One region of the Bacillus sp. 5w2 genome, then DNA from elsewhere that is predicted to be linked to it. Evidence: riboswitches for the same ligand, from Rfam matches in the RefSeq annotation. Region 1 holds a riboswitch; each other region holds the start of a gene.
What was found. A riboswitch is a leader RNA that binds a small molecule or an ion and turns the genes downstream of it on or off. The one in region 1 is predicted to bind S-adenosylmethionine.

Region 1 (7,254 bases):
ATCAATATATCGTCTATCTAACCCAACACGCTCTAGCGCATCACCCGCGACTTTATCTTTCAATCCTTTATCGCCTAAACCAAATGAAATATAGCCTTCTGTTACGCTATCGCGTACTTTCCAGCGCGGATTTAATGCCGCTGTGGAATCTTGAAAAATGAACTGCACTTTCTGTAAGAAATCACGCTTATGAGCTGCCTTCAACTTGTGAACAACTTGACCGTTATAATCAATTTCACCAGACGTTGGTTTCTCGATCCCAGCTATAAGCTTACCGAGTGTTGTTTTTCCAGAACCGCTTTCTCCAATAATGCCAAGCGTTGTTCCTTTCGGGATAGAAAGAGATATATCTTTTAAAGCTGTGATTTCTTTGTTTTTACTTCCATACGTTTTCTTTACTTGCTTTACCGTAATTAAATCTGTCGTCATGAAGCATTCACCTTCTCTTTTGATTTCGCTTGGTTATGCTCTAGAACATGCTGCCAACAATGAGAACTATGCTCCTCAGAATATGTTGTTCTCTCTGGGAAGCGATGAATGCATTCTTTTATTGCTACTGGGCAACGATTAACAAAGGGACAACCAAAGCTATTTAATGTTTCAATGGAAGGTGTCGTTCCTTCTATTGCACGTAATACTTTTTCTGAATCATCCATATTCGGAATTGCTTGTAATAAGCTTTTCGTATATGGATGTTTAGGAGAACCTATTACTTCCTGTATCGTCCCTTTTTCAACAACACGTCCACCGTACATAACTACCACCCGGTCAGCTACTTCACGTACAAGCGCCAAGTCGTGTGTGATTAATAAAATGCTCGTATTTTGTTTTTCTTTCCGCTCTTTTAATAATCCCATAATTTGTTTTTGAATCGTTACATCTAACGCTGTTGTTGGCTCGTCTGCAATAACAAGCTTTGGATGACAAGCAAACGCAATTGCTAAACAAATACGTTGCCTCATACCGCCACTTAATTGATGTGGGTACTGTTCAAAACGTTTCTCTGCTTCATGTATTCCTAAATCATTTAATAGGTTAATTGCAATTTTTTTTGCCTCTTTTTTCGATTTCTTTTCGTGTTGCAAAATCACTTCTGTAATTTGCCTTCCCACCTTCATCGTCGGATTTAAAGATGAAAGCGGATCTTGAAAGATAAAGGAAATATCTTTCCCGCGAATTTGATTCCATTCTGATTCTTGTAAATTCGTTAATTCCTTTGATTGGAAAGATACATTTCCACCATCGATACGAATGGATTCTTGATTTAAGCCGATAATAGATTGCGCTGTAACGCTTTTTCCTGAACCACTCTCCCCTACCAATGCCACTATTTCACCTTTGTTAATAGAAAAGGAAACATGTTTCACAATCGCTTGCTTACTATTCTCTTTTTCAACGGCTAACGTTACGTTTTCTAAAGATAAGAGCTGTCCCATGTTTTTTCTCCTTTCGATTCCGTTTTACGATTTTCGGATCAATTGCATCTTGCAAACCATCACCAATAGCATTAAATGCGAACATGATGAGTGCAATCATGATTGCCGGGAAGAATAGCTGCCACCACTCTCCGCTTAGTAATGTCCCAAGTGCATCGTTCGTCATCGTTCCCCAGCTAGCCGCTGGTGATTGCACTCCGAGTCCGATAAAGCTTAAAAATGATTCTGAGAAAATAGCTGCCGGAATTGTAAATGATAAATTTACGATAATAATCCCTGTTAAGTTTGGAATTAAATGTCCATATATAATTTTCATATGAGACGTACCTAACCGCTCTGCTGCGATAACAAATTCTCTTTGTTTTAAAGACAGTACTTGCGCTCGAATAAGACGAGCCATTCCAATCCACCCTGTTAATGCAAGGGCAATAATAATAGTAAAAAGACCTGGTTTCATAACAATTAATAGCAAAATAACAATTAATAGATATGGGATACCATATAATACTTCAATCCCTCGTATAATCCACTCATCAATTAACGTTCCAAGACGATTACGCCCTCTTACATATCCGCTAAAACCTCCGATTAGTACACCAATCCCTATGTCTAGAGCTGCTGCTACCAATCCAACTGTTAGTGAGATTTTCCCACCAGCCCAAGTACGCGCCCATATGTCTCTTCCTAAATCATCGGTTCCAAACCAATGGTCCCTACTAGGAGGTAAATTAGTTGCTTCTTTCACTTGTTCACTCGCAGTAAATGATGTTAAACTTTCGCCAATTAGTGAGAAAATAATAATTAGTAATAACGTCACTGCCCCTAAAACCGCTATAGGGTTTGATATAAACTTGCGAAACACTTCCTTCTTTCGGCTAATCGTTTGCTGCTCTTTATTTATCGTTAATTCTTTTTTCTCTTCATTCGTTAATAACTGGTTATTGATTTTATAAGCTCCCATTTAAATGTCCCCCCTCCTTACGTAATAGAACGAATACGTGGATCAACAATACGATGAATAATATCTGTAATAAAAATACATGCAATTAATAGCGCACTATAGAAAATGGTTGTTCCCATAATGACCGGATAATCCCGGTTAAAAATACTATCTACAAAATATTTTCCAAGACCAGGAATGGAAAATATTTTTTCAATAACGAAAGTCCCTGTTAACAGTCCAGCCATTAATGGTCCAACAAATGTAAGTACTGGCACAATCGCATTTCGAAGAGCATGTCTTATAATAATTTTCTTAATTGGTATGCCTTTCGCTCTCGCTAGCTTAATATAATCACTCTGCAAAACTTCAATCATATTAGAGCGAACAAATCTTGTAATAACCGCGATTGGCCCTAATGCTAATGCGAAGGATGGCAATACTGTATGTTCGAATGTACCCCAAGAAGCAACAGGTAACAGTTCAAACTGTATAGCAAATACTTGTATAAATAGTGGTGCTAAAATAAAACTTGGAATAGAAATACCGAGAATTGCAAGTAAGCTCACACTATAATCAATTACTTTGCCGTGATGCAGGGCAGCAAATGTACCTGCTGCAATTCCGACTAACAATGAAATAATAAGTGCTTGTAAGCCGATAATTGCTGATGGACCAAATCCTGTCGTTATAATCTCTGATACACCTTGTCCCGTCGATTGAACGGATTCACCAAAGTCAAAATGAACTACACCATCTAAATAAGCGACATATTGATTCCATAACGGTTCATCGAGGTGATACTTCGCCCTCATATTTTGTATTACTTCCTCTGGGAAGATTTTCGCATCTGATGAAAATGGATCCCCAGGAATGATATGCATAATCAAAAATGTTACTGTCGTAATGACCCATAGTGTGAACACCATAACCGATAGTTTTTTAATAACATACACTTCAATAACCCCCTAAACAAATAAATTTACTTTGTTTTATTTACATATTTATTCCCATTACTTCTTTGCTTCTTAAAATACAAAAAGCCTTGATCTTAAAAAATAAGATCAAGGCTTAATAAACGAAGGCCCATCACTTATCTTTCAAGACTTGCTTGCTGGAATTAGCACGGTGTTCCTGTTACAGAACCCGCTGCTGAGGTGTCATAGGGCCAGTCCCTCTACCTCTCTGGATAAGTAAATTGCTATATTATTATTTGGTTCAAATTGTATATTTCGAATTATAATTCTGAAAAAATGAAAAGTCAATCAAATTGGATATATTTAGAAAAATCAGTTTTTAATTCTTTTATCGGAATTACCATTAACAATCGTTATACTTGTCATCCTTGGCTTCTACAAACTTTTTATAATCCATTCGATACTATTACCTGGCAAACCATTTCTATATTTCATGAAGAGCAGCAAGTATTGGTATCCAAGGATGAAGATGAAGACGGTAAGAAGAAAAAATAACCTTGCATGTGCAAGGTTATTTTTTCGTTTCTGCTTGAAAACGTTTATAGTATGTCGATGCTGTTGCAAAATTAATTTCTATATCACGAATCAATGATGAGTCTTCTTCTTTAGCTAGCTTCTGTAATTTTTTCATCGCTTGTTCCGATTCATTCAAGAAACCAGCGTATATCTCATGTTCTTGCTCTTTCGACTTTGGAACACGAATTTCTTTACGTATATTATCGATATCTTCTAACATGCTCGTTGTTACCTTTTGCACATCCTCTTTATATGTAGCATTCGTTATTTCCTTACCGCCCTTTTCTTTTGCTACTTCAAATAACTGCAGTGCTTTATTAATTTCTTTATTTATTTTTATATCGTATTTTTCATGTACTGCAAGGTATTCTTTTATCTCTTCTTTTTGTTCAGTAGATTGCTCTACCTTTTCTTTCGGTTCTTTCGTATCTTTATTTCCATTACACCCTGCTAGAAGGAGCATACTTCCCATTACAGCAATACCCAAAACCTTCTTCATCTCTTCTTCTCCTTTTATCTACAGCTATTACTCATTATAGTTTATTTTATCTCCACTTGTTATTATACCGAGAACACCCTACTTTTTACACTTAAGACGATATCTTAATATACACACCAACATTTTTGTCACAGTATCGTCACTTTATCAATTTAGCCAAGAAGACTCCTTCCTCAAGGATCGTGAAGGACGTAGCCCAGCGAGTAGGTGGGAGATGAATTGGCTTCGAACAAGAGATGACAGGAAGTCATCTTAATCGTTCGACATATGTAAAGTATTACCAGGAAATTTGTAATAATCACTTCACTATCAATCGAATGTATGTTTGGTATATAATAGACATATATCGAAATGGAGGTGAAACGAAGGATGATTAATAAAGCGTATAAATTTCGTATCTATCCAAATAAAGCACAAGCGATCCTGATTAATAAAACAATTGGTTGTTCTCGTTTTGTATTCAATCACTTCCTATCTCTATGGGATAATGCATACAAAGAAACAGGAAAGGGTTTGACATATGGTACATGCTCTGCCAAACTTCCTGCCATGAAGAAAGAGTTTGTTTGGCTAAAAGAAGTGGATAGTATTGCTATTCAATCGTCTGTTCGCAACCTTGCGGATGCTTACACACGCTTTTTTAAAAAACAAAACAGTGCCCCGCGTTTCAAATCTAAAAAGAACAACGTACAATTTTATACCACAAAACAAACAAATGAAAACATTGTTGTTGTGGGAAACAAAATGAAATTGCCGAAACTAGTTCTTGTTCGATTTGCCAAAAGTCGTGAAGTAAAGGGACGTATTTTAAATGCTACGGTTAGACGGAACCCTTCTGGTAAATACTTTGTGTCCTTGTTAGTTGAAACAGAAGTGCAAGAACTTCCGAAAACACATTCTTATATTGGAATGGATGTAGGGTTAAAAGATTTCGCCATTTTGTCAGATGGAACAACCTATAAAAACCCTAAATTTTTTCGCTCATTGGAAGAGAAGTTGGCAAAAGCACAGCGTGTTCTTTCTAGAAGAATGAAAGGATCTTCTCGCTGGAATAAACAACGAGTAAGGGTAGCTAGAATTCATGAATACATAGCTAATGCTAGAAAAGATTACTTGGACAAAATCTCAACTGAAATCATCAAAAACCACGATGTTATCGGTATAGAAGATTTACAAGTATCGAATATGTTAAAAAATCATAAGTTAGCAAAAGCGATTAGTGAAGTATCTTGGTCACAATTTAGAACGTTGCTAGAATACAAGGCAAAATGGTATGGAAAACAAGTCATTCCGGTATCCAAAACATTTGCTTCAAGCCAATTATGTTCTTGTTGTGGGTATCAAAATAAAGACGTTAAGAATCTAAATCTTCGTGAATGGGATTGTCCTGAGTGCAATAGTCATCACGACAGAGATATTAACGCAAGTATCAATCTTAAAAATGAAGCTTTAAGGCTTCTAACCGTAGGAACTACGGGGATAGCCTAATGAATTAGAAGCCACTAGGCTTCTGTACTTAGGAATCTCCCACTTCAAACAGTCCGTAAGGACGTTAAGTGGTGAGTAGTTCAAGCAAATAACTTTTGCATCACCTTACAACACTGTATAAATTATTTCAAAGAAATGAAAAAAAAAGCTGATTCAACACATGTTTGAATCAGCTCTTTTTTATAAATTAAGCCTCTAAATTTTGTCTTTGTTGCAGTTCAAACTGCTTCTCACTTCTTCTGGCCATAAATAGATAACATAACACAGCACCAATTTCACAAAGAGCTATTACAACACCCATCGGTAATGCGGTGTTGCTTCCACCAATACCTACTAACGGTGCAACAAGTGCTCCTGAAATAAACTGTAATAATCCTAATAGGGCCGATGCTGTTCCTGCAGCTTGTTTCTGATTTCTCATCGCTAACGAGAACCCAGTTGTTGAGACAATCCCAACACTTGATACAACAAGGAATAATGAACATAAAACACCAATTAAACCTATTCCTAGTACGATTGTCAGTAATAAAGATAAGCCACCAACAGCTGCGAGAATAATACCGGAAACGAATAATGTTTTCTCATTCACTTTCCCTGCTAAACGGCCCGTAACCTGACTAGCAATAATAATACCGATACCGTTGATCGCAAAGAATAAGCTAAATTGCTGCGGGGATGCTCCGTATATGTTCTGCAATACAAATGGTGAGCCTGAAATGTAAGCAAACATTGCCGCTGTTACTAGTCCTTGTGACAATGCATATCCCATAAACAAACGATCCTTTAACAGTTTTCCGTACGTCGCCAATGTCCCTGACAAACCACCTGTTTCTCTTTCTTCGGGAGGTAATGTTTCACGTAATACGAAAGTAGCTGATATTAACATGAATACACTAATTGCTCCAAGAACGATGAAGACACCGCGCCATGTTGTAAATTGTAGCAATTGTCCTCCAATAATCGGTGCCAAAATAGGCGCCGCTCCGTTTACTAACATGAGCAGTGAGAAAAACTTCGTCATTTCAGAACCTGAATACATGTCACGTACCATTGCACGTGATATAACAATCCCAGCTGACCCTGAAGCTCCTTGTAAGAAGCGTAATAACACTAAACTCCAAATAGATGGCGCAATAGCACAAAGTAACGAAGAAGCAACATAAATAATAAGAGCAATAATAAGAGGTTTGCGCCTTCCGTAAATATCACTAATTGAACCGACAAACAACTGTCCTACTGATAGCCCAAGCAAACAAGCTGTCAATGTAAGCTGCGCAAGGGATGCACCCGTTTGTAAATCATCTGTTAATTTCGGTAACGAAGGCAAATACATATCAATAGATAATGGCCCGATCGCCGTAAGTGTCCCTAGTACAAGAATCATCCATAACCTGTTCA
Region 2 (7,254 bases), on a different contig from region 1:
TAGTGAAATTCAAACAACATTTGAAAGAAAAAAGCACGGGTGTTGTTATTGATGTTTCGGGGGCAGATACAATCAGAGTATTAAGTTGTTGTAATGAACTTGGAATTTGTTATATTAATTCAGCTTTGGAAAATGAGGAAGTAGATCAGGACGATAGTTTAATCGGCTTTCAGCTTACGGAAAGATATACGAGGTTTGAGAAGGAGAAAGAGAAATTTACAAATACAAAAGCAATTATAGGCTCAGGTATGAATCCAGGTGTTGTTCAATGGATGGTTGTTGAACTTATGAAGGAGCGGCCAAAAGAAAAGCCAAGAGCATGCTATATAGTAGAACATGATACGTCATTTTTGAATGATACAGCACTGATAAAGCCTCATACACTTTATGCTTCATGGGCAGTAGAGCGATTTCTAGATGAAGCGATATGGAGTTATCCGATGTATATGAGTCAGCATCGTCCTCTTTATTTTTATGAAGATGTATATGCTTCAGAGTATAAAGTAAAGTTAGGAGAGAAAGAGTTTTATGGCTGTTTAATGCCACATGAGGAAGTTTTAATTTTAGGAAAAAACTTCAATATGGAAGTGGGTTTTCTTTACCGAATTAATGAGTATACGACTAATGTAATTAGACAGAACTTAGATCAAGTAGAAGATTTATGGAATTGGAATCGTAAAGTATTTAATCCAGCCGAAGAAGAGATTGCGGGCGAGGATCTAGTAGGTGTATTACTCGTTTATGAAAATAGCGAGACATATATGTATAACGTGATGAATAGCAGTCAAGTTTTTCATAAATATAAAACGAATGCGACTTACTTCCAAGTAGGATGCGGAATTTATGCTGGCTTATGTAGTTTACTGTTCGATAACTTTAAACAAGGTGCCTATTATGTAGAGGAATTATTATTAAATACAGAAAGTAAGTACGGAGAATATTTGAATTTATATATGAATAATTTTGTAATAGGACATAATAATTTTACGGATGGCCTGCTACATGATCGGGTAAGATGGATATAAGTTGTGACGAAAAGGAAGGGGAGATCTCCTTCCTTTTCGTGTTATAAGGTTACATATTGTTCTGAAAGCAATTTCATACTTATAATTTAAGAAGATAATATGTAGAGTTTTTGTATTGATCATGAGGAGTATTTATATGAAAAAATTTAAAAGCTTGATTTATGAGGAAAGAGAAGCTTTAAAAGTATTTGTATTATTATTCTATATTATATTTTTTTTATATGACGTTATTTATTATTTTGTGTATCCGGCTATGAATATTAATGGAACAGCGGTAGGTTGGCCAGAAGGTAGCCTTGGGATAGGTGTGTATATATTTGTAATAGCATTATTTCCTATTTCGATATATCTTCAAAAAAGAGGGTATGTATATTCTGTAAAATATTTATTTTTATTTGGGTACATGTTTATCAATCTTGTTAATAATTTAATGATTTATTTGCGAACGGATAGAGCTTTTGAACATGGTAGTATGGTAGAAATGTTATTAATTTTATTTGCCCCAGTTTTTGTGAATAGAAAATATTTTTATTTAGTTTCCTTTAGTGTAATTGGAAAGTACGTACTGTTCACATTGCTATTACAAGATTTAAAAGTGGTAATTCCGCTTGTTTTATGTGTATTCTATTTCATTATTTCACATTCTTTGTTAAAACGATTTCAATCTTATGTAAGAACAGTGGTTGAAATGATGAACAATATGAAAGAGACAGAAAATTTAGCTGTCATTGGGACGATGTCTACAACAATTGCGCATGAAATTCGAAATCCATTAACGGCTTTAAAAGGATTTACGCAAATGCAAAAAGAAAGAAACCCAGCAGATACGATAAGCTATGATATTATGTTACAAGAAATTGAAAGGATAAATGGATTTGTTAGTGAATTGATGTTGTTAGGAAAGCCGAAGCCAACAAATTATGAATTGTGTAATATACGAGAAATCCTTCTATATGTTGTGCAGCTAATGGAAAGTTATGCAGCGCAATATAGAGTGCAATTTCATTTGCAAATAGAGGGGAATTTACCAGCTATAAACGGTGATGATAAACAATTAAAACAAGTGTTATTAAATATTATTAAAAATGGGATAGAATCGATGCTAGAAGGTGGAGACATTCATATCCGTGTATACGAAAAAACTGAAGGACATTTATGTATTTCTATCGAAGACCAAGGATCTGGTATAGAGAGCGAGAAGTTAGATAAAATCGGTAAAGCTTTTTACACAACGAAGGAGAATGGTACAGGACTTGGGTTAATGATTACACATAAAATTATTAAGGAGCATCAAGGAAGTATCTCCATTCAAAGTAGTGTGGGAGTAGGAACGAAAGTGGAAATTTATTTGCCAACAGTGTAGCGTAGTAAAAGAAATTATTTTTCAGAAAAGTGTTCTTGTTGTGTAAATATAAACATTTTATAAAATGTTGCAAGAAGGGTTTTTTTTTAAAAATACTTCGTTTATAATGGAGGAAAATATCGACATGAGATTGTTTTCTCATGTAACGGTTTAGTAGTGTTATGAAAAGATAAGAAGGGGTGCACGCGCATCCTTTTTTCTATGCAGATATGATGAGAGGGGTGGTATGATGGAATTAACATTAAATTCGACTGTATGTTTACACACGATTCAATTTCGAAAAGAGCAAAAGAATTATATTGTAAAAGATACAATTACAGGAGAAAAATATGAAATGCCGCCACTTTGGATTGATGCATTGGCAATGATGCGTGACGGTTTTTTATTGGGGGAAATTGAGGAGAAATTAAGAGAAGAGTATCCGGCCAAAGAAGTGGATATGCTAGCATTCACGAGGCAGCTGTTAGAGCTAGAACTTGTCGAAATGGTAGATGGAGAAGAGATAGCTTGTACAAAGAAGAAAGAGAAAGATTATTTAGCTTGGGTACGCCCTCGTGTTGAACAATTATTTCTTAATTTAAATAAAAAATATAGAAGCAAAGGTCAATGATGATCTTTGCTTTTTTTATAGACTGTGTTTAAAAAATAACAGCGAATGCTCTTGCAAAAGCACCGTCACTATCTTTAATTTTTAAAGGTGCCGCTGAGAAAAAGAAACGTTTCGTGTTAATGGCATCTAAGTTTGTTAAGTTTTCAATTAAATAAATATTATTTCCAAGTAGTATGTGATGAATCGGTGATGTTTCTGTCGTTACCTCATCAGGAGAAATAAAATCTAAACCGACCGATTTTACTTTTAATCGAACTAGTTCTGTAGCTAATTCTTCGGAAAGATAAAATGCTTCTTTCTCATAAGCTTCTGTATTCCACTTAGTAGATAGGTTGGAATGGAAAATGATAATATCACCTTCTTTTATGTCAGCATTATACAATACTTCCTTAGGTAATTTTCGCTCTTGAATATGAGTTACATCGATAAGAACGGCCTCGCCTACAAATTGATCAAGGGGTAATTGATCGATGGTTGTTGCACCTGAAATGAAATGTGCAGGAGCATCGCAATGCGTGCCAACATGAACGACAGAATGAAAATCTGTAACTTGATAGCCTGTCTCTTCAACGTTTGTAATTGCTTCTAGTTGGATTTTTGGTGTTCCAGGAAATTGAGACATATTGTTTTCAAATGTTTGTGATAGATCAATTACTTTCATTTTACATACCTCCAATATATGTTTTTCAAATAATAAAAAGCCCATCCTTCATAATCAAGAAAGATGAGCTTTACATACTAGTTGAGTATTATCTTCCAAAATGCAATGCATTTTGCAGGAATTAGCACCTATTCAGTTTGTATAAACTGAGGTTGCTGGGCTTCAAAGGGCCGGTCCCTCTGCCTCTCTTGATAAAAGGTATATTTAATTTTAAAGTTCGGAATATTTACGATATTTAAATTGTAATTCATTTCCTTTTTTTACGCAACACAAAATAGGTATTCACCCAAATAAAGTTGCTCGCATATTGTAGCTTATGTAAATAGAATGCTGCGAAGGAGTGAGTGCAGTGACAGGGAATATATTGAATTATTATGCTGGTGGAAATACAGCTAGAGGATTCCATAATTTATACGACGAGAATTTGAAAGGGCTAGATAGGTTATTTATTTTAAAAGGTGGTCCTGGAACCGGTAAATCTTCTTTAATCAAGGCAATAGGTCGTGAATGGATTGAAAAAGGATACGATATTGAATTTTTACACTGTTCTTCTGATAATAAATCGGTTGATGGTGTAATTATCCCGAAGTTAAAAGTAGGAATTGTTGATGGAACATCACCCCATGTTATTGAGCCGAAAATGCCAGGAGTTGTCGAAGAGTATATTAATTTGGGGGTTGCTTGGGATTCAGATAAATTAAGAAAGCAGAAGGTGGAAATTGAACGATTTGTTTCAGAAGCAAGCAAAGCTTTTCAAGCAGCATACGCTTGTTTTAAAGAGGCATTAATTATACATGATGCGTGGGAGAAAATATATATTAATAATATTGATTTTGATAAAGCGAATGAACTAACAGATGAGCTGATTCAGAAATTATTTACAGATAAAGGAGGGAAACAACCGCTTGTGAAACATCGCTTTTTAGGAGCAGCTACACCGAAAGGAGCAGTTGATTTTGTTCCGAATTTAACAGAAGGGTTATCACATCGTTATTTTATAAAAGGACGCCCAGGCTCTGGGAAGTCGACAATGCTCAAAAAATTAGCTAAGGCAGCAGAAGAAAAAGGATTTGAAGTGGAAGTATATCATTGTGGATTTGATCCAAATAGTCTTGATATGGTTATCGTAAGAGAATTGGGTTTTGCAATTTTTGATAGCACCGCACCACATGAATATTTTCCGAGCCGCGAAGGTGATGAAATTATAGATATGTATGCCTTGATTGTGACACCAGGGACAGATGAGAAGTATGCGACAGAAATTCGCGACGTTTCCATTCAATATAAAGCAAAAATGAATGAGGCGATGTCTTTCTTAGCAAAAGCAAAATCAGTTCGTGATAAATTAGAACGAATTTATATTGCTGCTATGGACTTTTCAAAAGTGGATGCATATAAAGAGGAGATTCAAAAAGAGTTTGAACGAATTGCGGTTAGTGTAACAGAAAAGAACAAATAGGGATTTTTGAACTGTCAGAATTTTTCTGACAGTTATTTTAGTATGTAGTAAAATGAGTAATATATTTGTCGAATTTCCAAGGAAATAATCAAAAAATGGAGATGGTAAGAAATGAGAGAGAAAATTGAGCTGGAGTTAGACAGAATTGAAAAAGAGAATGATGTAAAAATTTTATTTGCAGTAGAATCAGGGAGTCGTGCGTGGGGATTTCCATCGAAAGATAGTGATTATGATGTTAGATTCGTTTATATACACCCTGTGGAATGGTATTTATCAATTCATGATAAACGAGATGTAATTGAATATCCGATTAGTGATGATTTAGATATAAGTGGCTGGGATATTAAAAAGGCATTACAACTATTCGCAAAGTCAAATCCAGCTTTACTCGAGTGGATTCGATCACCAATTTTTTATTCGAAAAACTCTCATTTTCCAGAGCAGCTTCAACAAATGAGTGAAAAGAATTTTGATCCAAAAGCAACGATATATCATTACTTACATATGGCATCAAAAAATTATCGTGAATTTTTGCAAGGTGAGAATGTAAAGTTGAAAAAGTACTTTTATGTATTACGTCCTATTTTAGCTTGTAAATGGTTAGAAGAGAAATCGACTTTGCCTCCCGTAGAATTTGATCGGTTGATTACAGAATTATCATTAGAACGTAGCGTGTTAGATGAAATTGAAAAGTTGTTAATAAAGAAAAAAGCAGGTACTGAAGTAGATGTTGGATTGAAAATTCAGGTGCTAAATCAATTCTTAGAAGAACAAATTCATTACTATCAGCAATACGTGAAAAGGATTGAAAAGGGATTAGGGATCGATATTGAGAGTTTAAATACATTGTTTCGAGATATGCTGTTTGAAGTATATGAAAAAGAGCACAAGTGAGTTTGTGCTCTTTTTTATTTTGCAGGAATAAAAAAACAGATATAGATGCGAGAAGACCTGCGAATGAGAATAAGTAAAAATTCCACGCTAAGTCATATTGCATTGTCTACTCATTATCAACTCGTTTTAACGGTTGATCTGCTGGACCTTCCATAACATCCCCATCAATTGAAAAGCGGGAACCGTGACAAGGACAGTCCCAAGTACAATCACCATTATTCCATTCAACTTCGCAGCCGAGATGTGTACAAGTTGTATCGACAATATGTAATTTTCCATCTTTGTCCTTATAAGCACCTGCTCGTTTCCCATTAACATGTACGACAGATCCTTCACCAACTTCGAGATCTTCTGGCTTACGTAATGCGGTTTCGATCTTTCCTTCAATTAAATGTTTCGCAACATCAATGTTCTGGGAGAGGAATGTTTTTATATCTGGATTTGCATGGAAGCGTGACGGTGCATACAGTTCCTTATAGGGATTGTGGACTTTTAGAATGGAGTCCTTCAGTAAATGAGCGGCAGCAGTTCCAGTTGTCATTCCCCATTTACGATATCCAGTTGCAACGAATATATTTGGATTTCTTTCGTTAATATGTCCGATATAAGGAAGCTTATCTAGCGTGATTAAATCTTGTGCTGACCATCTATAGGGAACTTCATCTACTCCAAACGTTGCTTCCGCAAAAGAATACAGTGCTTCATAATGAAGCATCGTGTTTATTCCTTGTCCTGTTTTATGACTTTCTCCGCCAATTAAAATCAATTGTTCTCCATTTTTTGTTGTATAGCGTAAGGAACGTTTTGGATTATCAATACTTAAATACATGCCACCTGGATAATTCGATTTTGCTTTGATTGCTAGAGCATAAGAGCGTTCGGCATACATTCGCGTAAAGAAAAAGCTATTCGCATCATAAAAAGGAAAATGTGAACAAGAGACAACATATTTGCAAGTGATGCGATGTCCGCCCTTTGTAATGACTTGTGGATAATCACCTTTTTCCACATCAATCGCTGTTGTTTGTTCATAAACTTTTCCGCCCATCTCCACAAACTTTTCTAAAAGTGTTTTCAAATAAAGGAGGGGGTGGAATTGTGCTTGGTTTTTCATGACAAGTGCAGATTGTACGGGAATCGGAATCGATAGAGATTGAACATAGTCACAAGGTATATTTAATTTTTGATAGGCTTCATATTCTTTCGATAAACTTCTTAATCCATTATCAGTAGTTGTATATA
Region 3 (7,254 bases), on a different contig from region 1:
CTCCTAAACATTTTAAGGAAATAATGATTGTCCAAATTCCAATAACTATATCAATTATGGCAAAAATAAGAAACACAATCGTTAAAGTTATGCTACTCTCCATTTTCGGTGTCTCACTCGTAAAGTTTTCTATCCCAAACAAGAAAAATGAAGGCACCCAAACTAATATAAGAGAATAAACGTAAGGGATATAAGAATAGGCAACTGAGTAACGTGTTTTTTCAAAGGTACCTTGTCCACCAAGTTTTTTTGCCACCCAATTAAATAACGCTGGTAGCAAAAAATAATAAATTAAGAAAGCAACGAAGGTACCGAATATAACTATTGAGATTAGTGAAAATGGACTACTTATTGAATCCGCCATATTTTTAGAAGATGCTCGATCTAAAGTCTGTACGAATGAGCCTAATAAAATGAGTAAAAACACATTCTTAGGTTTGGATATAAAAATTTCTTTCATTGTATCACGTGGTTTTGTCCAAATGGAGAACCAAGGATTAAGTGCACGTTTAAATTGATTTTCTGGAGTTTCCATATAAAAAACATTCCCCTTTCTTAAAACATATTAAATATAAATCCCTAATTATCCCAGTTGTGTACATAGAAATATTAAAGCATAAATAGTCGATTATTTAAATATAAATATTCAATCATTTAATTTCATCTGAAACTTAGGGGGAGTGCTTCTTAGCAATTACCTCTATATTGTCTTGCATTTTTAACTATGGGCTGAGTAGTTACTTTCATTTTTGAGTACCTCACATTCTTTAATACATTGGATAAACAGTTATAATTTTATCATTAATAAGAACAAATCTAATTTCCATTCCTTCAGATGTTTTACCAGAATATGACCTTCTACTTATACATCTTTTATTGCTATAAGTCTCGTGAATGGCTTCCATAAGAAGAATGCGATTATATACTTGAAATGCAACAAATTCTCTTTAAAAGCCTATACGTATTTTCCCTCCATCTTCTATATGCTTCCTTAAATAATAATACCTATGAAGTTCCATAATGAAACAAAATAAACGAAAGCATGGAGTATACACACATTAATACAATTGCTACCGTCTTTTGTGTTGCAAAACCAAGACTGATATTAGCAACGAATTGACCCAACCCTATAAAAGCCACTACTCCGAAACCAGAGTTTTTTTCGATGACTTTGATTTTTTGATTGGTTCCTGAAGTTTTTTTAACTGAAATAACATCAAGAACTTGCAGATTTACAATATTAAATATCTATCAATATGATTTATTCTATTGATAGATATTTAATTAATTTTACACTTCAGCTAAGGCTTACAAGTATCTCGTATGGCTTATCTCAAAATCCTTATCGATGTTAAAGTTATTCATTTTTAAGACTAGAAACAAATTAATATTGTAAATTCACATTTTAGGGGTACTACCCCATGCCCATCAACCTAAGGAAAGCAAATACCCCAAAACGAGAAAATTGACATTTCCAGATGAAAATGTACAATTTTTTTGTTTTGGGGATGCTTCAAAATATTAGTTTGATAGCAATGTGTCTCTATCCATATAGGTTCGTGAATTACGGTACTATGACCATATCGTACAGCTAGTTGAGTGTTCAAATGTTTTTGGTCAAAGCTTTTGTCCTAATATCATATGAACTCACTTCATCACTCCATAATTTTTAGGTAGTGAACGATTTTAGATTACCTAAAATCATTATGATATCCTAAATAATATTTAAAAAGCTAAGCCCATACATCGCAGCAACTGTAAAAATGACTGTCCATACTGCTAGACTGACCGTCATCCAACTTATGACGTGTGTCCGGTTAGATCCAAATGTTAAAGCTAATACGGCTGCAATATCAGTTCCTACGAGAATTGGAGCTAGAAGAGCCAAACCTGGAATACCATATCGATCCCATATTTTTCTTGATCGGGTTTCTTTTTTAGAAGGTGTTGTTATACCTTTTTTTTGTTTTCTTGCTGCTTGCCATTTTGCATACTGTTTAAAGAAAAAACCGAGTAATAGAACCAAGATAAGATTTCCTGCAAATGCTGTTACTCCTACTGCAAATGGTTGTAATCCCCATGCGATACCAAGTGGTACAACAATTGATACATCCATCCATGGGGCAAATGCTAAAAGAAATAACACTACATATTGCCATAATGCCCCCGCATTTTGAGCCCACTCCACCATATTGTTTCATCCCCTTTTTTAAATACGATTTAAAATAAAAATAGTGGTTAACCAATAGACAATATATTGACCTGCACCTAGTAAACCAATGCACAATAATGGAACAAAATTATGTTGAGAAAAGAGAAAGCAAATCCCTGCCGTTACTGGAAGCGCAACGCTATAGTAAATATACACATTTCGGCAAGCCTTATAGGTTACCCACTGCTGTCCTTCATCTATTTCACGAAATTCGGATGGTATAAAACCAAATAGCCTAATCTTATCATGAGGATTCTTTCGGTTATAAATCCTTGTGAGAATGAGCCATAAAAAAGTAACCGTCACTAAAATCCCGAAACATAACTTAGCTAAAATGACTTGTGTATTCATAAGAGAAAATAGTAAAAATGCAATAATCAACACAAATATACTGGCCCCTATAAGTGGAGATCTTAAAACCTGTTTTATCATAATCGTTCCTCTCCCTTTAAATAAAAAACCTCTTCTACGGTAACTTGAAATACAGCAGCTAATTTTAACGCCATAGTGACAGATGGAGAATAATCACCTTTTTCTATTAATCCAATTGTCTGCCTTGTGACCCCAATTGCATCGGCCAAGTCTTGCTGAGTCCATCTAAATCGTGCTCGTAATTCTCTAACTCTGTTTTCTAGTATCATAATTCCCCTTTCCTCATTTACAATTACTGTAATTGTAAATGATTACTAACAAAATGTAAACAATCATTTGCATTATGTAATGAATAATTGCTAAACACGACATAAATTACCCTTATGTTAAAAAGGGAGTCCACCCCATCGCTATCAAGATACCAAAACAAAATACCCCATAAAATGAAAAAATACGCTATTCTTTCTGTAGAATCATAGGAAAGGATGGCGTTTTTTATGTCTGTTTCTGTGTCTGACGAATTACAACTATTTGCTCAAGAGATTCAAAGTTTTTTATCTCCAAATACCTTACGGGATCTTGCTAGAGATGTTGTTTTTGTACAACGAACCAGTAAGTACCAAGCAAAAGATTTAGTCGCTTTATGTGTATGGGTGAGCCAAAATGTAGCTATGACTTCTTTAACTCAGTTATCTAGCTGTTTAGAAGCATCAACAGCAGTGCTTATCAGTCCTGAAGGACTGAATCAACGATTTAATAAGGCGGCCGTCCAACTTTTACAACACATACTAGCTGAACTACTAAACCAAAAACTGATCTCATCTATGCCGATTTCTTCTCCATATACTTCTGTTTTCAAGCGTATTCGTATTTTAGATTCAACTGCATTTCAACTCCCGGATGTATTTTCATCGGTTTATCCAGGTGCAGGAGGATGCAGCCATACAGCTGGGATAAAAATTCAACTTGAGTATGATTTGTTAAGTGGACAGTTCCTACATATTCATACAGGTCCAGGTAAACAACATGATCGCACTTACGGCTCTCTGTGTGCCCCAACTGTGACAGCGAATGATTTATGTATCCGAGATTTAGGTTATTTTCATTTAAAAGACCTTCAATATATACAAGATAACGAGGCCTACTATATCTCTCGTATCAAGTCAAATACACGTATTTATCAAAAAAATCCTAACCCTGATTATTTTCAAGATGGAAGAATTAAGAAAGGTACAGAGTATATACAGATAGATATGGAGACGTTAATGAACTCCCTTCAACCAGGACAAACATGTGAAATAGCTGATGCTTATGTAGGAATGATTGATAAAGTGCCAGCTCGTGTAATTGTTCATCGATTAACAAAACAACAGCAACAAAAACGATTACAAGATCAAGCTGTAAGAGAAAAAAAGAAAGGAATGAAGTATTCTCCTCGTAGTAAACGACTCAGTGGTATCAATGTATATATGACAAACACCCCTACAGATATTGTCCCGATGGGACAGGTACATGACTGGTATTCTTTGCGTTGGCAAATCGAAATTTTATTTAAAACGTGGAAGTCATTCTTTCAAATTCATCATTGTAAAAAGATAAAACCAGAACGATTGGAGTGCCATTTATATGGTCAGTTGATTGCCATTCTACTCTGTTCTTCTATCATGTTTCAAATGCGCCAATTGCTCCTCATGAAGAAAAAACGAGAGCTTAGTGAGTATAAAGCCATATATATGATTAAAGACTATTTTCTTCTTCTATTCCAAACTATACAAAAAAACACTCAAGAGCTATCAAAGGTGTTACTTCGCCTGTTCAATCTCCTACAGCAAAACGGGCGGAAATCTCATCGATATGAGAAAAAAACGGTCTTTGATATATTAGGTGTCGTTTACAATTGTACCATGCCTGATAATCAAGCCGCTTAATTCAAAAAAGTGAAACCCGTTAGGGTTTATTTCGTATGCAAATCTTTCAATCACCCACACTTGCCCTTTAGAAAAAAGAAACAATCTCGCCTAAAATTGACTTTGCATAAGCTTAGCTTGATAGCGATGGGGTACTACCCCACATCCATCAACTTAACGTATATTTTTTATACAAAATGCGGTCTTTCCACGTAGTTTTTTTATTATCTTTTATAGATGTTATAAAAGTAGGCACATCAAATAAACCCTGACGGGTTTCAAATTTTGAGGAAGTGCTTGTGAACCGTATCATAAATAAATGAGGTTTTGTATGTTCGATTTTTAAATAATACCCAAGAAGGAGTGGGTTGCAGTTATAGTAATACTCTATTTTTTGTATTTCTATAATAGACAATTTTTTTAAAAAACAGAATTATCTTGACAGTTATTGAATGGATTGATAAGGTTATAAAAAAATATTTCTTATCCAGAGAGGTGGAGGGACTGGCCTTATGAAACCTCAGCAACAGGTCTGCTTAAGTAGACACTGTGCTAATTCCAGCGGGTGAAAATCCTGATAGATGAGAGCTTCCGTTTTTATTTGTCAGTAGCGCCCTCTTTTTTAGAGTGCGTTTTTGTTTTTTCTGGATAGTAACTAAAGGAGAGTAGAAATGGAGAACAAAAATGGGCAAGGATTTCAAAGGAAAATGCAAGCACGTCATTTAGTCATGCTATCACTTGGTGGCGTGATTGGAACTGGCTTATTCTTAAGCCCAGGTTACACTATTCAACAAGTTGGCCCATTTGGAACAATTCTATCCTATCTGATTGGTGCGCTAGTGGTTTATCTAGTTATGCTATGTTTAGGAGAGCTTTCCGTACATATGCCTGAAACGGGCGCATTTCATAGTTATGCAGTTAAATACATTGGACCGGGTACAGGGTATACAGTAGCCTGGTTGTATTGGTTAACTTGGACTGTTGCTTTAGGTTCTGAATTTACAGCCGCAGGATTACTTATGAAGCGATGGTTTCCATCGATTAATGTTTGGGTATGGAGTGCTCTTTTTGCCATTTTGATCTTTGTATTAAATGTCCTGACTGTTAAATTTTTCGCCGAATCCGAATTTTGGTTTTCATCGATAAAGGTTATAGCTATTGTGATTTTTATTGTTTTAGGAGTAGCGGCAATGCTAGGGTTTCTTCCGATGACTCATTCAAAAGCAGCACCATTCTTTTCTAATTATACAAGTGGAGGTTTATTTCCCCATGGTGCTACGGCCATTATAATGACCATGCTTGCGGTTAATTTTTCTTTTTCGGGAACAGAATTAATAGGCATTGCAGCTGGAGAAACAGCGAACCCGGAAAAAATGATACCGAAGGCCATTCGAACTACTCTGTGGAGATTGATCATCTTTTTTGTAGGAACGATTGTTGTTTTATCTGCGTTATTGCCTATTTCCGATGCAGGGGTATTAGAGAGCCCTTTTGTTGCAGTACTAGAACGAATTGGGGTGCCATATTCAGCTGACATAATGAATTTCGTTATCTTAACAGCCATTTTATCTGCGGCAAACTCAGGCCTTTATGCCTCTTCTAGAATGCTTTGGTCGCTTGCTAATAAGAATACGATATCCCCGATTTTTGGAAAAATGACGAAGCAAGGTGTTCCAATCAACGCCGTCATTTTCAGCATGGTGGGTGGAGCTTTGGCTTTGCTCTCGAGTATTGTGGCACCAGATACTGTCTATATCGTACTTGTTTCCATTTCCGGTCTAGCAGTAGTTGTAGTTTGGATGAGTATTAGTGCTTCCCAGTTCCTATTTCGCAGACAATTTTTGAAAGAAGGAAATTCTGAAAAGGACTTGATTTATCGCACACCACTATATCCATTAGTACCAATTGCTTCTTTTATCCTTTGTCTGGCATCGTGTATTGGAATTGCATTCGATCCAACACAGAGAATTGCCTTATATTGCGGCATACCGTTTATTTTGTTTTGCTATGGAAGTTATTATCTAACAAAAAATCTAAAAAAGAGGGGCGTAGATTATGTCGAACAAAATCAACCCAATTGATGATATTTTATCCCAACATTCCATTATGCTTCTTGACGGAGCATTAGCTACAGAATTGGAGGCGCATGGATGTAATTTGGACGATCCCCTTTGGTCGGCAAGTGTGTTACTAGAAAATCCGGAACTAATTTATCAGGTTCATTCAGACTATTTTCGTGCTGGAGCGGACTGTGCCATAACAGCAAGCTATCAAGCTACTATTAGTGGGTTTTCCACGCGTGGAATACAAGAACAGGAAGCTTTGGAATTAATTAAGAAAACGGTGTTACTTGCAAGAAGGGCAAGAGATGATTTTTGGAAGGAAAATAAGCAAACGAATAGGCCTAAACCATTGGTTGTTGCATCAGTTGGGCCGTACGGGGCTTACCTTGCAGATGGTTCAGAGTATGTAGGCAACTATGGTGTGACAGATAAAACATTAGCAGACTTTCACCGTTCGAGAATGTCTGCGTTAATCGAAGCAGGTGCAGATCTATTGGCATTTGAAACGATCCCTTCCCTGCAAGAAGCAAGAGTATTAGATACATTATTGCGTGAGTTTCCAGAAACATATGCGTGGCTTTCCTTTTCGCTAAAAAATGAGAAAGAGATTAGTGAAGGTATGAAACTCGTGGAGTGTGCACGAGCTTTTGAGAAAAGTGAACAAATTGTAGCGATAGGCATCAATTGTGCGCCAGTAACC

Region 2: it holds a riboswitch for S-adenosylmethionine, as region 1 does, so the genes downstream of both, ACXY7N_RS14705 (cyclase family protein) here and ACXY7N_RS25070 (ABC transporter permease) in region 1, are expected to answer to the same signal.
Region 3: it holds a riboswitch for S-adenosylmethionine, as region 1 does, so the genes downstream of both, mmuP (S-methylmethionine permease) here and ACXY7N_RS25070 (ABC transporter permease) in region 1, are expected to answer to the same signal.

What each region holds. Positions count from the first base shown of each region.
Region 1 is NZ_JBTIWT010000020.1:66,623-73,876, forward strand. Features, by position in the region: gene ACXY7N_RS25055 (ABC transporter ATP-binding protein) at 1-429, opposite strand, end outside; gene ACXY7N_RS25060 (ABC transporter ATP-binding protein) at 426-1,436, opposite strand; gene ACXY7N_RS25065 (ABC transporter permease) at 1,393-2,397, opposite strand; gene ACXY7N_RS25070 (ABC transporter permease) at 2,415-3,332, opposite strand; SAM riboswitch class I at 3,467-3,572, opposite strand; partial or broken gene ACXY7N_RS25075 (DUF3951 domain-containing protein) at 3,676-3,848, shown strand; gene ACXY7N_RS25080 (hypothetical protein) at 3,865-4,368, opposite strand; gene tnpB (IS200/IS605 family element RNA-guided endonuclease TnpB) at 4,738-5,856, shown strand; gene ACXY7N_RS25090 (multidrug effflux MFS transporter) at 6,044-7,254, opposite strand, start outside.
Region 2 is NZ_JBTIWT010000007.1:122,806-130,059, reverse strand. Features, by position in the region: gene ACXY7N_RS14720 (hypothetical protein) at 1-1,025, shown strand, start outside; gene ACXY7N_RS14715 (ATP-binding protein) at 1,162-2,388, shown strand; gene ACXY7N_RS14710 (hypothetical protein) at 2,618-2,998, shown strand; gene ACXY7N_RS14705 (cyclase family protein) at 3,027-3,659, opposite strand; SAM riboswitch class I at 3,745-3,857, opposite strand; gene ACXY7N_RS14700 (PRK06851 family protein) at 4,009-5,118, shown strand; gene ACXY7N_RS14695 (nucleotidyltransferase domain-containing protein) at 5,230-6,012, shown strand; gene ACXY7N_RS14690 (FAD-dependent oxidoreductase) at 6,119-7,254, opposite strand, start outside.
Region 3 is NZ_JBTIWT010000008.1:145,281-152,534, forward strand. Features, by position in the region: gene ACXY7N_RS15910 (Yip1 family protein) at 1-535, opposite strand, end outside; partial or broken gene ACXY7N_RS15915 (hypothetical protein) at 948-1,205, opposite strand; gene ACXY7N_RS15920 (small multi-drug export protein) at 1,715-2,191, opposite strand; gene ACXY7N_RS15925 (hypothetical protein) at 2,210-2,644, opposite strand; gene ACXY7N_RS15930 (helix-turn-helix transcriptional regulator) at 2,641-2,853, opposite strand; gene ACXY7N_RS15935 (IS4 family transposase) at 3,082-4,512, shown strand; SAM riboswitch class I at 4,972-5,079, shown strand; gene mmuP (S-methylmethionine permease) at 5,163-6,572, shown strand; gene mmuM (homocysteine S-methyltransferase) at 6,547-7,254, shown strand, end outside.